DNA from 2 places in the Lysinibacillus sp. UBA5994 genome. Region 2 is predicted to be linked to the other one. Evidence: predicted binding sites of a transcription regulator. Region 2 holds the regulator's gene; the other holds the start of a gene.
The links. Region 2 encodes LexA, which represses DNA repair genes until DNA is damaged. Its sites were predicted from a motif close to CGAACATATGTTCG; they were not measured.
Positions count from the first base shown of each region.

Region 1: a site for LexA is predicted at 1,734-1,747, ahead of uvrB (excinuclease ABC subunit UvrB). Genes of this name have one in related genera too.

Region 1 covers NZ_DJAU01000017.1:13,500-18,836, reverse strand. Annotated here, with positions in the region: one part of gene prfB (peptide chain release factor 2) at 1-360, shown strand, start outside; gene B3D98_RS05210 (competence protein ComK) at 404-913, opposite strand; gene B3D98_RS05205 (IDEAL domain-containing protein) at 1,141-1,389, shown strand; gene uvrB (excinuclease ABC subunit UvrB) at 1,821-3,800, shown strand; gene uvrA (excinuclease ABC subunit UvrA) at 3,808-5,337, shown strand, end outside.
Region 2 covers NZ_DJAU01000050.1:97,036-102,372, reverse strand. Annotated here, with positions in the region: gene def (peptide deformylase) at 1-537, shown strand, start outside; gene B3D98_RS15480 (YneB family resolvase-like protein) at 566-1,231, opposite strand; gene yneA (cell division suppressor protein YneA) at 1,228-1,542, opposite strand; gene lexA (transcriptional repressor LexA) at 1,709-2,326, shown strand; gene B3D98_RS15465 (gamma-glutamyl-gamma-aminobutyrate hydrolase family protein) at 2,434-3,156, opposite strand; gene B3D98_RS15460 (prepilin peptidase) at 3,190-3,942, opposite strand; gene B3D98_RS15455 (hypothetical protein) at 4,007-4,699, opposite strand; gene B3D98_RS15450 (PilN domain-containing protein) at 4,696-5,289, opposite strand; gene pilM (type IV pilus biogenesis protein PilM) at 5,289-5,337, opposite strand, start outside.

The DNA of each region.
Region 1 (5,337 bases), on a different contig from region 2:
GCAGGTGGTCAGCATATTAATACGACAGATTCTGCAGTCCGTATTACTCATATTCCTACTGGTACGATCGTACAATGTCAAGCTGAGCGCTCCCAGATTAAAAACCGTGAAAAAGCGATGACGATGTTAAAAGGGAAGCTATATCAACTAGAACTTGATAAACAGCAGGCACAATTAGATGAAATACGCGGTGAGCAAAAAGAAATAGGCTGGGGCTCCCAAATTCGTTCGTATGTCTTCCACCCATACTCGATGGTGAAGGATCATCGTACAAATGAAGAAACAGGTAATGTGGGTGCTGTGATGGATGGCGATTTAGATCCATTTATTAATGCCTATTTACGTTCAAAAATAAATTAATACCCAGATTCCCCAAGAGTGAGATGCTCTTGGGGAATTTTTGTTAAAAGGGTGGATGATAGGGTGCATCTTGGCTCAGCTGTTTTCGTTCATTCATGTAATATTTATACAGCATAGAAGCGTTAAGAAATTGTTTACTAATGGAAGCATAACGAATAGGTAGTTCGATTTGTTTATCATTTTTTAACGTTACAATACACCCCAATTCACTAGGAGTAATATTAATAATTGCATGAAGCCCTATCCATATATTGTGAATGGAGCTGGGTGAATAAGTTGGCAGAAAAATACAGGGATAACCATAATCAAAGGCCACGACGATTGGTAGCTTATGTTGATTGCCGAAAAAACGTTTAGCCGATTGTTTTGCGGCTTCATAAGTTGATCCTAATGAGAGACAGGATTTTCGAAGGACATGCATCGGTTTGCGTGTAACAATCAGCTCATTATGCTTATCAATCACATGCGTGAAGACTTTGGAGTCATGCTGAATAGGTTGCAGCAAATAAGTATTGAATGAAATTAAGTAGCCGTTTACAAAGTTAGTTGTCATATAGGGAGTGCCTCCTCTTTTCTAGTGATAACGGTAGTGTAAAACAGAATATGACTTTCTTAAATTAAATGAAATAGTTGAAAATCGTTCAGAAAAGCACGAAATGCCTAGAGAATTTGCTCTAAATATAAAATGATTAATAGCTAATCCAAGATATTTTCGAATCGTAAGCATTGCTTTTTAAATTCAATTTTCATATAATTTAGAAAAGGATCGAGGTGGGATCGTTGGATAAATATTATTCGTATACAGATTTTCTGAAAGCCGTTGGTCAGTCGAAAAAAGTTGATGAGGCAGAGAAATTATTAAACGAGATTTATTTAGATTTATTTTTAAATCGTATCCAGCGTATGCATCGGCAAGAGCAGCTCATGGTTCTGATAGATAGAGCACTCGATGAAAAAGATGAAAACGCATTTTATCAATACGCATCCGAACTAACTTCCTTACACCAAACAGAAGATGAATCATATTGACGAACCCGCTCTCCATATCCATTGGAGAGTGGGATTTTTTTGCCTTTGAAAATAGTTGCAGAGGATGTGAAGATTGTATGTTTTGGTTAGAAGAAGTGATCTTGCTTATAGAATGGGGAAAGTCATTTAAAAAGTTTGAGACGCTGTTTATAAAAAAAGTGAGAGTCGCTCTAAAAGTACATAGCCCGACTCCTGAGAGAGTGTGAGCTGCACATAAAGCAAAACAGGAAATCCCATCCATCGATGAAGCTTGAAAACCTAATAAAACGGCTATTATAAGAGTAACAAGTTAAATTGACTGTATTGTTATGTATTAAAAATTTTAGAGATGAAAAAAATTTTTACAAACATTCGTTCGTTAAATGTTCGAAATTTTAATATTGCTATGCTAAAATATATGTACAAATTGGAAGGAAAGGACGGGGACATGAGTGCAAACATTTGATTTACAAGCGCCATATCAGCCTAACGGGGATCAGCCACAGGCCATTGCGGAATTAGTGGAGGGTGTGAAAGCAGGCAAACGTCATCAAACATTGCTTGGTGCTACTGGAACAGGTAAGACGTTTACCATTTCGAATGTCATCCAGCAAGTTAAAAAACCAACACTAATTATGGCACACAATAAAACGTTAGCTGGCCAGTTGTATAGTGAATTTAAAGAGTTCTTCCCGAATAACGCCGTTGAATATTTTGTCAGCTACTATGATTACTACCAACCAGAAGCTTATGTACCGCAGACAGATACCTATATAGAAAAAGACTCTAGCATTAACGATGAAATTGATAAGCTGCGTCACTCTGCTACTTCTGCATTGTTTGAGCGTGAGGATGTCATTATTATTGCATCCGTGTCCTGCATTTATGGTTTAGGTTCTCCCGAAGAATATCGAGAAATGGTTGTTTCCATTCGTACAGGCATGGAAATTGAACGTAATCAGCTATTACGCAAGCTTGTAGACGTTCAGTATGAGCGAAATGATGTTAGTTTTACTCGCGGAACATTTCGGGTACGTGGAGATGTAGTGGAAATCTTCCCAGCCTCTCGTGATGAGCATTGTATTCGTGTGGAATTTTTTGGGGATGAAATCGATCGCATTCGTGAGGTAGATGCACTAACGGGAGAGATTTTATCGGATCGAGAGCATGTTGCTATTTTTCCTGCATCTCACTTCGTTACACGAGAAGAGAAAATGCGTAAAGCGATTGAAAATATTGAAAAAGAATTAGAGGAACGACTTGCATTATTACGTGCAGAAGATAAATTACTAGAGGCACAGCGTTTAGAACAGCGTACACGCTATGATTTAGAGATGATGCGTGAAATGGGCTTTTGCTCTGGGATTGAAAACTATTCACGTCATTTAACATTGCGTGAAGCAGGTGCTACTCCATATACTTTGCTAGATTATTTCCCCGAAGACTTTTTACTTGTGGTTGATGAAAGTCACGTAACACTTCCACAGGTTCGAGGAATGTACAATGGTGACCAAGCACGTAAAGGAGTGCTCGTAGAACATGGCTTCCGATTGCCATCTGCTCTAGATAACCGTCCATTACGTTTTGAAGAGTATGAAAACCGCGTACATCAAGCGATTTATGTATCAGCCACACCAGGTCCTTATGAACTGGAGCATACACCAGAAATGGTAGAGCAAATTATCCGTCCAACTGGATTATTAGATCCATTAATTGATGTACGTCCTATTGAAGGTCAAATTGATAATTTAATTGATGAAATACAAGATCGAATTGCGCGTGATGAGCGAGTTTTAGTGACAACGCTAACGAAGAAAATGTCTGAGGATTTAACGGCTTACCTGAAGGAAATGGGCTTAAAAGTAGAATACTTACATTCAGAAATTAAGACACTAGAACGTATTGAAATTATCCGTGAGCTACGCAAAGGAACGTATGATGTGCTAATAGGTATTAATCTATTGCGTGAAGGTCTTGATATCCCTGAGGTGTCCCTTGTGGCAATTTTAGATGCTGATAAAGAAGGATTTTTACGTTCAGAGCGTTCATTGATTCAAACCATTGGTCGTGCTGCTCGTAACGCGAATGGTCATGTCATTATGTATGCGGATCATATAACTGACTCGATGAAAAAGGCGATTGATGAAACGCAACGTCGTCGTGCGTTACAAATGGCTTATAACGAGGAGCATGGCATAACACCTCAAACGATCATTAAGAAAATCCCAGATGTGATTCGCGCAACACAAGTAGCAGAAGAAGAGGAATCGTATGTAACAAAGGCAACAAAAGGCAAAAAGCTGACAAAGGCGGAAAGAGAACAGCTCTTAGCTTCCCTAGAAGTCGAAATGAAGGAAGCAGCAAAAGCGCTTGATTTTGAACGTGCGGCTGAGTTACGAGATACAATATTTGAATTGAAGGTAGAAGGGTGAATGACTTGTGAAAAATACTGAAATTGTCGTGCAAGGCGCACGTGCTCATAATTTAAAAAATATCAATGTCACAATTCCACGTGACCAATTAGTCGTTTTAACAGGATTATCAGGCTCTGGAAAGTCTTCTCTAGCATTTGACACAATTTATGCGGAGGGCCAACGTCGTTATGTTGAGTCCCTCTCCGCCTATGCCCGCCAATTTCTTGGACAAATGGATAAACCAGATGTCGATGCAATAGAAGGCTTGTCGCCTGCTATTTCCATTGACCAAAAAACAACTAGTCGTAACCCACGATCTACTGTCGGTACGGTAACGGAAATCTATGATTACCTACGTTTACTTTATGCACGTATTGGTAAACCGATTTGTCCAAATCATGGCATAGAAATCACTTCCCAAACGATTGAGCAAATGGTGGATCGTTTATTAACCTATCCTGAGAGAACTAAGATGCAGCTCCTTGCACCAATGGTTTCTGGACGTAAGGGTACCCATGTTAAACTGCTAGAAGATTTAAAAAAGCAGGGGTTTGTTCGTGTACGAATTGATGGGGAATTGCGTGATTTAGATGATGCTATCGAACTTGATAAAAATAAAAAGCATTCCATCGAAGTAGTAGTGGACCGTGTTGTTATGAAGGAAGGGATTGCTGCTCGTCTGAGTGATTCTTTAGAAACGGCTTTACGCCTGGCAGATGGACGTGTGCTTGTCGATGTGATGGAACATGAAGAGTTACTATTTAGTGAGCATCATGCCTGCCCATTATGTGGTTTTTCTATTGGTGAGTTAGAGCCTCGTATGTTTTCATTTAATAGTCCGTTTGGTGCTTGTCCAAGCTGTGATGGCTTAGGTTCAACACAAGAGGTAGATTTAGATTTAGTGGTGCCTGATTGGGATCGTTCTTTGTTAGAGCATGCCATCGCACCATGGGAACCAACAAGTTCGCAGTACTACCCACAATTACTAAAAGCTGTATGTGATCATTACGATATTCCAATGGACGTGCCTGTGAAGGATTTGCCAAAGGAAAAGATGGATAAAGTTTTATATGGCTCTGGAAAAGACAAGATACACTTCCATTATGAAAATGAGTTTGGCAATGTGCGAGATCAAATGATTGAATTTGAAGGGGTGGTGCGCAATGTTGAGCGTCGTTTTAAAGAGACGACATCCGATTATGTTCGTGAGCAGATGGAAAAATACATGGCACAGCAGGCTTGCCCTTCATGTAAAGGGTATCGTTTAAAGCCTGAGACGCTAGCAGTGAAAGTAGCTGATAAACATATCGGTGAGGTCACACAATATTCAATTCAGGAAGCAGACACTTTCTTTAAAGAGCTTGATCTCACTGAAAAGGATATGCAAATTGCTCGATTAGTTTTACGAGAAATCGAAGAACGATTGGGCTTCCTTGTGAATGTTGGTTTAGACTATTTAACATTGAGTCGTGCAGCAGGTACATTATCTGGTGGAGAGGCACAACGTATTCGCCTTGCTACACAAATTGGTTCACGATTAACAGGAGTCCTCTAT
Region 2 (5,337 bases):
GATTTTGTGAAAGAACACTCGGCAATTTTAAGAAAAGAAACTCAAGAAGTGTCGAGACCAGTGACCAATGAAGACCGAAATACCCTCCTAGCCATGCTACAATATCTGAAAAATAGCCAAAATCAAACGCTAGCAAAAAAATATAAGCTTCGGCCTGGAAGTGGACTATCTGCTAATCAAATTGGCGTAGATAAACGAATGTTTGCTGTACTCTTTGATGACCAAGAAATGATGCTGATTAACCCTATAATAATGAGTCATTCCCTTAATATGATTTATCTACCGGAGGGAGAAGGCTGTCTATCTGTAAATCGACCTGTTCCTGGTTTTGTACCGAGATATGAGAGAATTAAAGTCAAAGCCTACAACATCGATGGACATGATATCATTGTACAGTTACAGGGCTACGGGGCCATCGTTGTACAGCATGAAATCGATCATTTAAATGGCATCATGTTTTATGACCGAATAAATAAAGAGCACCCTTTCCAACTGCCAAATCATGTTATCATCGAAAGCTTTTCTTCCCTTCAGTAGTTTTTTACAAAAAAAATTAGCAGGAATATTATTTTCCTGCTAATCTTTCTTGGTGCTCTTGGAAACGACGATGTACAGTCGCCTTACTTACCTCAAAGCCTAACCCTCTAAGCGTTATAGAAATTTCTTCAAAGGTAAATCCACGTTTGCGTAGCTTCACAATTTCCTCTACAGGTAGATCTTTTCGCTCCTGCCCCTGAGGATTACCTCGATTCGATAAATTATTTTCTGGACGATAACCGTTTTCTACAGCACGTCGCATTCCTCGTCGAATTTTAGCATTATGGATTCTACGCTGATATTCCTCTACAATTGCTAAAATTTCAAGCAGCATCGTATCCATTTCATTTAATTGGACTGGGCCTGCATCACGCATAGAAAAAACATCAGTTGCTGACTTTTGTAATAAATGTAATACAGCCATCCTTGCATTGCCTCGTCCTAAACGAGTTTCATCTTGGACAAAAAGAGCATTAATGTTCTTATCTTTTATAAAATCAAGCATTTCTAGCAAGCCTTCACGTTCTACATCATAGCCACTATGTTGATCTTTAAACACGCCCTTCACCGCATAGCCTTGCTCTTTAGCATAGCGCAGCAACTCTTCCTGCTGGCGCTCTAATGAGGAGCTTTGTGTTTCTTTTTCAGTACTTACGCGACAATAGACAACAGCCGATAGTTGATTATTTATCATTGTTCATTTCTCGCAATTTCGATAGTATTGATGGGACTGGCTTGATCACTCACTACAGGAATAACTAGAGATTTTCCCGCTACAATTTTAATATCTGCTAGTTCATTTTCAGTTTTTACAAGCTTTATCCAATCATCAGTACTCATTTTACCACGATATTGCTCGGCTAACGACCACAAGCTATCCCCATGTTCGATTTTAATTTCTGCGTAACTAACTTTTCCTGGATCAGTAATGTAAAGGTATGCTGCAAATAATAAACAAGCTCCTATTAAAATTGAGATATGTGTGTTTTTCTTCAACCATGTCATAATCATTACCCCTTTTTAAGAATGTTTGTTCGGAATGTATGTTCCCATAATAAAGCGAACAAACGTTTTTGTCAAACACTTTTCGAACCTATGTTTGCATACATGTTCGCATTCTGTTATACTATCAAATAAGAAGAATGATTTTAGAAAAAAGAGGTGAGCACTCATGAAAAAAGTTTCGAAAAGACAAGAGGACATTTTAGCTTTCATTAAGGAAGAGGTACGAGCTAAAGGATATCCGCCATCAGTACGTGAAATTGGTGAAGCAGTTGGACTTGCTTCCAGTTCAACTGTTCATGGACATTTAGCTCGATTAGAACAAAAAGGCTTTATTCGTCGAGATCCAACAAAGCCACGTGCAATTGAAATTTTAGAGCCTGAAGAATCCATTCAAAAACAACAGGTGATCCATGTCCCACTTGTCGGGAAGGTTACAGCTGGTTCTCCAATTACAGCAATTGAAAATATTGAAGAATACTTCCCATTACCCGATACGTATGGCACAAGTGAAGATCAATTGTTCATGCTAGAAATCATGGGGGAATCAATGATTGAAGCTGGGATTTTAGATGGAGATTTAGTCATTGTAAAACAAAAGGCAACAGCTAATAATGGGGATATTGTTGTAGCTATGACAGCTGAGGATGAAGCAACTGTAAAACGTTTCTTTAAAGAGAAAAACCATTTCCGTTTACAGCCTGAAAATTCTTCTATGGAACCAATTATTGTCGATCAAGTTTCTATTTTAGGACAAGTTGTAGGTCTTTATAGACGTGTACATTAACGATTAAAGCAGATTTTGAGGATTATGTTCCTTCTAAGAGCATGTATCCTCTTTTTTACGCAAAAAAAGAATCCACATACGATTGGATTCTTTGTACAATGCCTCTTCTAAGCTTCCTTCTTAAATTTTATGCTCGCTTCAATAAAGGCTGAAAATAGCTTTTGAGCACTCTCATCTCCTGCTATGGCTAGTTCCTCAGGATGCCACTGAACAGCTAAGCAAAATGGCATCTCCTCATGAACTACCGCTTCGATAATACCGTCGTTAGATTTTGCCGCTACTTTTAATTTTTCTGCTAAAACATTCACCGCTTGATGATGAAATGAATTCACTGCTATTTTCTCTTGTTCAACGATAGTCGCTAATAGATTGTCAGCAATAACCTGTACAGTATGGGTAGCTACAGTTCGACCTGATTGCTGCATATGTTGGAGTAACTTGGTACTAAAGTGATCACTATCAATATCCTGATATAAGGTACCACCTAATGCAACATTTAGTATTTGAATTCCTCGACAGATCCCGAAAATAGGCATCTTACGTTGGAATGCGGCTTCAATCAATGCTAACTCAATCGTATCTCGCGCTGGGTGAATTTTTCCAAGCTTTAATGAAGGCTCAGCCCCGAATAGAAATGGATGCACATCATGACCACCAGATAATAATAAACCGTCTGTGAGGGCTAAAATCTGGGCTGCCTCTTCTTCTACTCCAATTGGAATAATCAGTGGAATTCCACCTGCTTCAATGATACTTTTACTGTAAGCAACATTTAATCGAGAGGATAAATCATCCTCTACAAAGGCTGTAATACCAATAATCGGTTTCACTTGCTTCCCTCCACATTCTTGAAAATTTCACAATTACCAAAAGCCTAGATACCAATGAATTAATACATCGCCATAGAAATAAACAATAACTGCGGCCAATGCAATAGATGGCCCAAACGGAATGGGTGTTTTTCTCCCCTGTTTGTTTTTCGATAACATGGTAATCCCGACAATCATACCAATAACTGCAGCTAAAAATAGCGTTAACAGTGTATCAATCGTACCCAGAACGAGACCAATTAAAAAGAATAATTTAATATCGCCTCCACCCATGCCACCGTTTGATAGCACAGCAATGATATATAATATGCCAAAGCCAACCACAGCACCCACAAGAGAGTCCCACCACGGTGTTAATGGTGACAGCACTCGTCCAATAGCTAGCAAAGGTAAAAAGAATACTAACACCTTATCTGGAATTAGCATATAGGCTAAATCTGATACAACGATAATAATTAATAAAGAGATAAAAAAGAGTGCTACTATCAATTCTATGCCCCAGCCTAGCTGCCAATAAGCAAAGGCAAATAATACACCTGTCATTAATTCTATGACTGGGTAAACCCAAGAAATTTTATTGCCACAACCCCGACATTTTCCTCCTAACAATACATAAGACAAAACTGGTACTAAATCAAGCGCCGTCAGTCGTCTCTGACATTTTGGACAATGTGAAGGAGGATGTACAATCGACTCCTTCTGTGGTACACGTAAGCCAACTACATTATAAAAAGAGCCAAAGACAAGTCCAAATAAAAAAATAAAGATCGTATAAGCCATTTCCAATTTTATGTCCTCCTAAACCAATAGGCGCCCATACAAATGAAGTATGGTGCGCCTATCAATAAAGTTATTGTTGTTCTTCGTAGTAGAACGTCGTCACTTGCACTGTTGCCTTTAACGTAAGATCTGCATCTTTCTCAAGCTGTGCCTGCTCTCCAGGCAATTTAAATTCAATCTTATCGGTTTTCATGATACGCTCTAATTGTTCAACCTCCTGTAAAAAGCTTTCAAGAGAATTAAAATCAAGCGCACCCACCTCTAATATAAAAGTAACAAGCTTTAAATTAGTTGGTAAAGAGTCCTTCGAAAGAGATGCAATCGGTGTAGTAGTCTCCTTGTTCTCCTGATCACCATTGACCTCTGCTTCAGCCTGCTCCAACATATTAAGATCATTCGATTCATCTGAAGGTGTCACAGTGCCGTCCTCACCTTGAACAGTTAAAGACAGTACACGAGTTCCTGTCACCTCTTCAATCTCAGCTAAATCAAGAATAATCTTTTCAACGGCTCTTGTTACAGGTAGCTTTTGTCTTAAGGCTAATATATTGATAGTAGGCTGTCCCTGCTCTTTGTCTAATTGTGCTAGTTGTTCTTTGACACTAGCTAATTCTTGCTGCACCTGCAATACATTACTCTCTTTTTCATTCACTTCATCCAATTTTGGTGAAAGCAAATAATAATACAGCGCAAATAAAATAGCAGCTATCAGCGCAAGTAACAAGATCATAGACGAATTTTTACTACTCGTTAATTTATTCATGAGCGTCGTCCTCCAGCTAAATACATAAAATCGATTGTCGCTGTAATGGACACTGAATATCGCGGTACTTCTTTAAATTTTTGTTGGGGTGTTAACACCCTTTGTTCACCTAGCTCTATTTCAAAGTTTGAGACAGTGTTAATTTGAGCATCTGTAAAATAGCTACTCATTAAAAGTCGCTCCACATATTTCGATATATCTGTCATCGTTTCAAAATCCACTTCAATATTCACCGAGTTCTCTCCGAAAACATAGCTACGTAAATAGGATTGAGTTGGTAATAAAGTTTTTGTTTCATCAATTAACGGTGTTACAGGATAAGAAACGCTTTGTATAAAAGTTACTGAATCTTCCAACGAACCCTGATCGACATTTTGTCGTGCGTCTAGCTCTTGCTGCAATTGATCAAGCTGTGTTGTTAATGCCTGTTCCTCTGCAGTCAATCGTGACAATTCACTTTTGGATGTAAAAAATAAAAAAAGTAAATAAGCTACAATAAGTCCCACAATGACAATCACCAAGCTATAAAAAAGCTTGGGAGAGGTTGTTCTTTTTTCAAGTTGTGGTAAGAGGTTTATATCTGGAACCATTAACGAACCTCCTTCAAAGCTAAGCCAAGCAACGTTGAAAATTCTCGC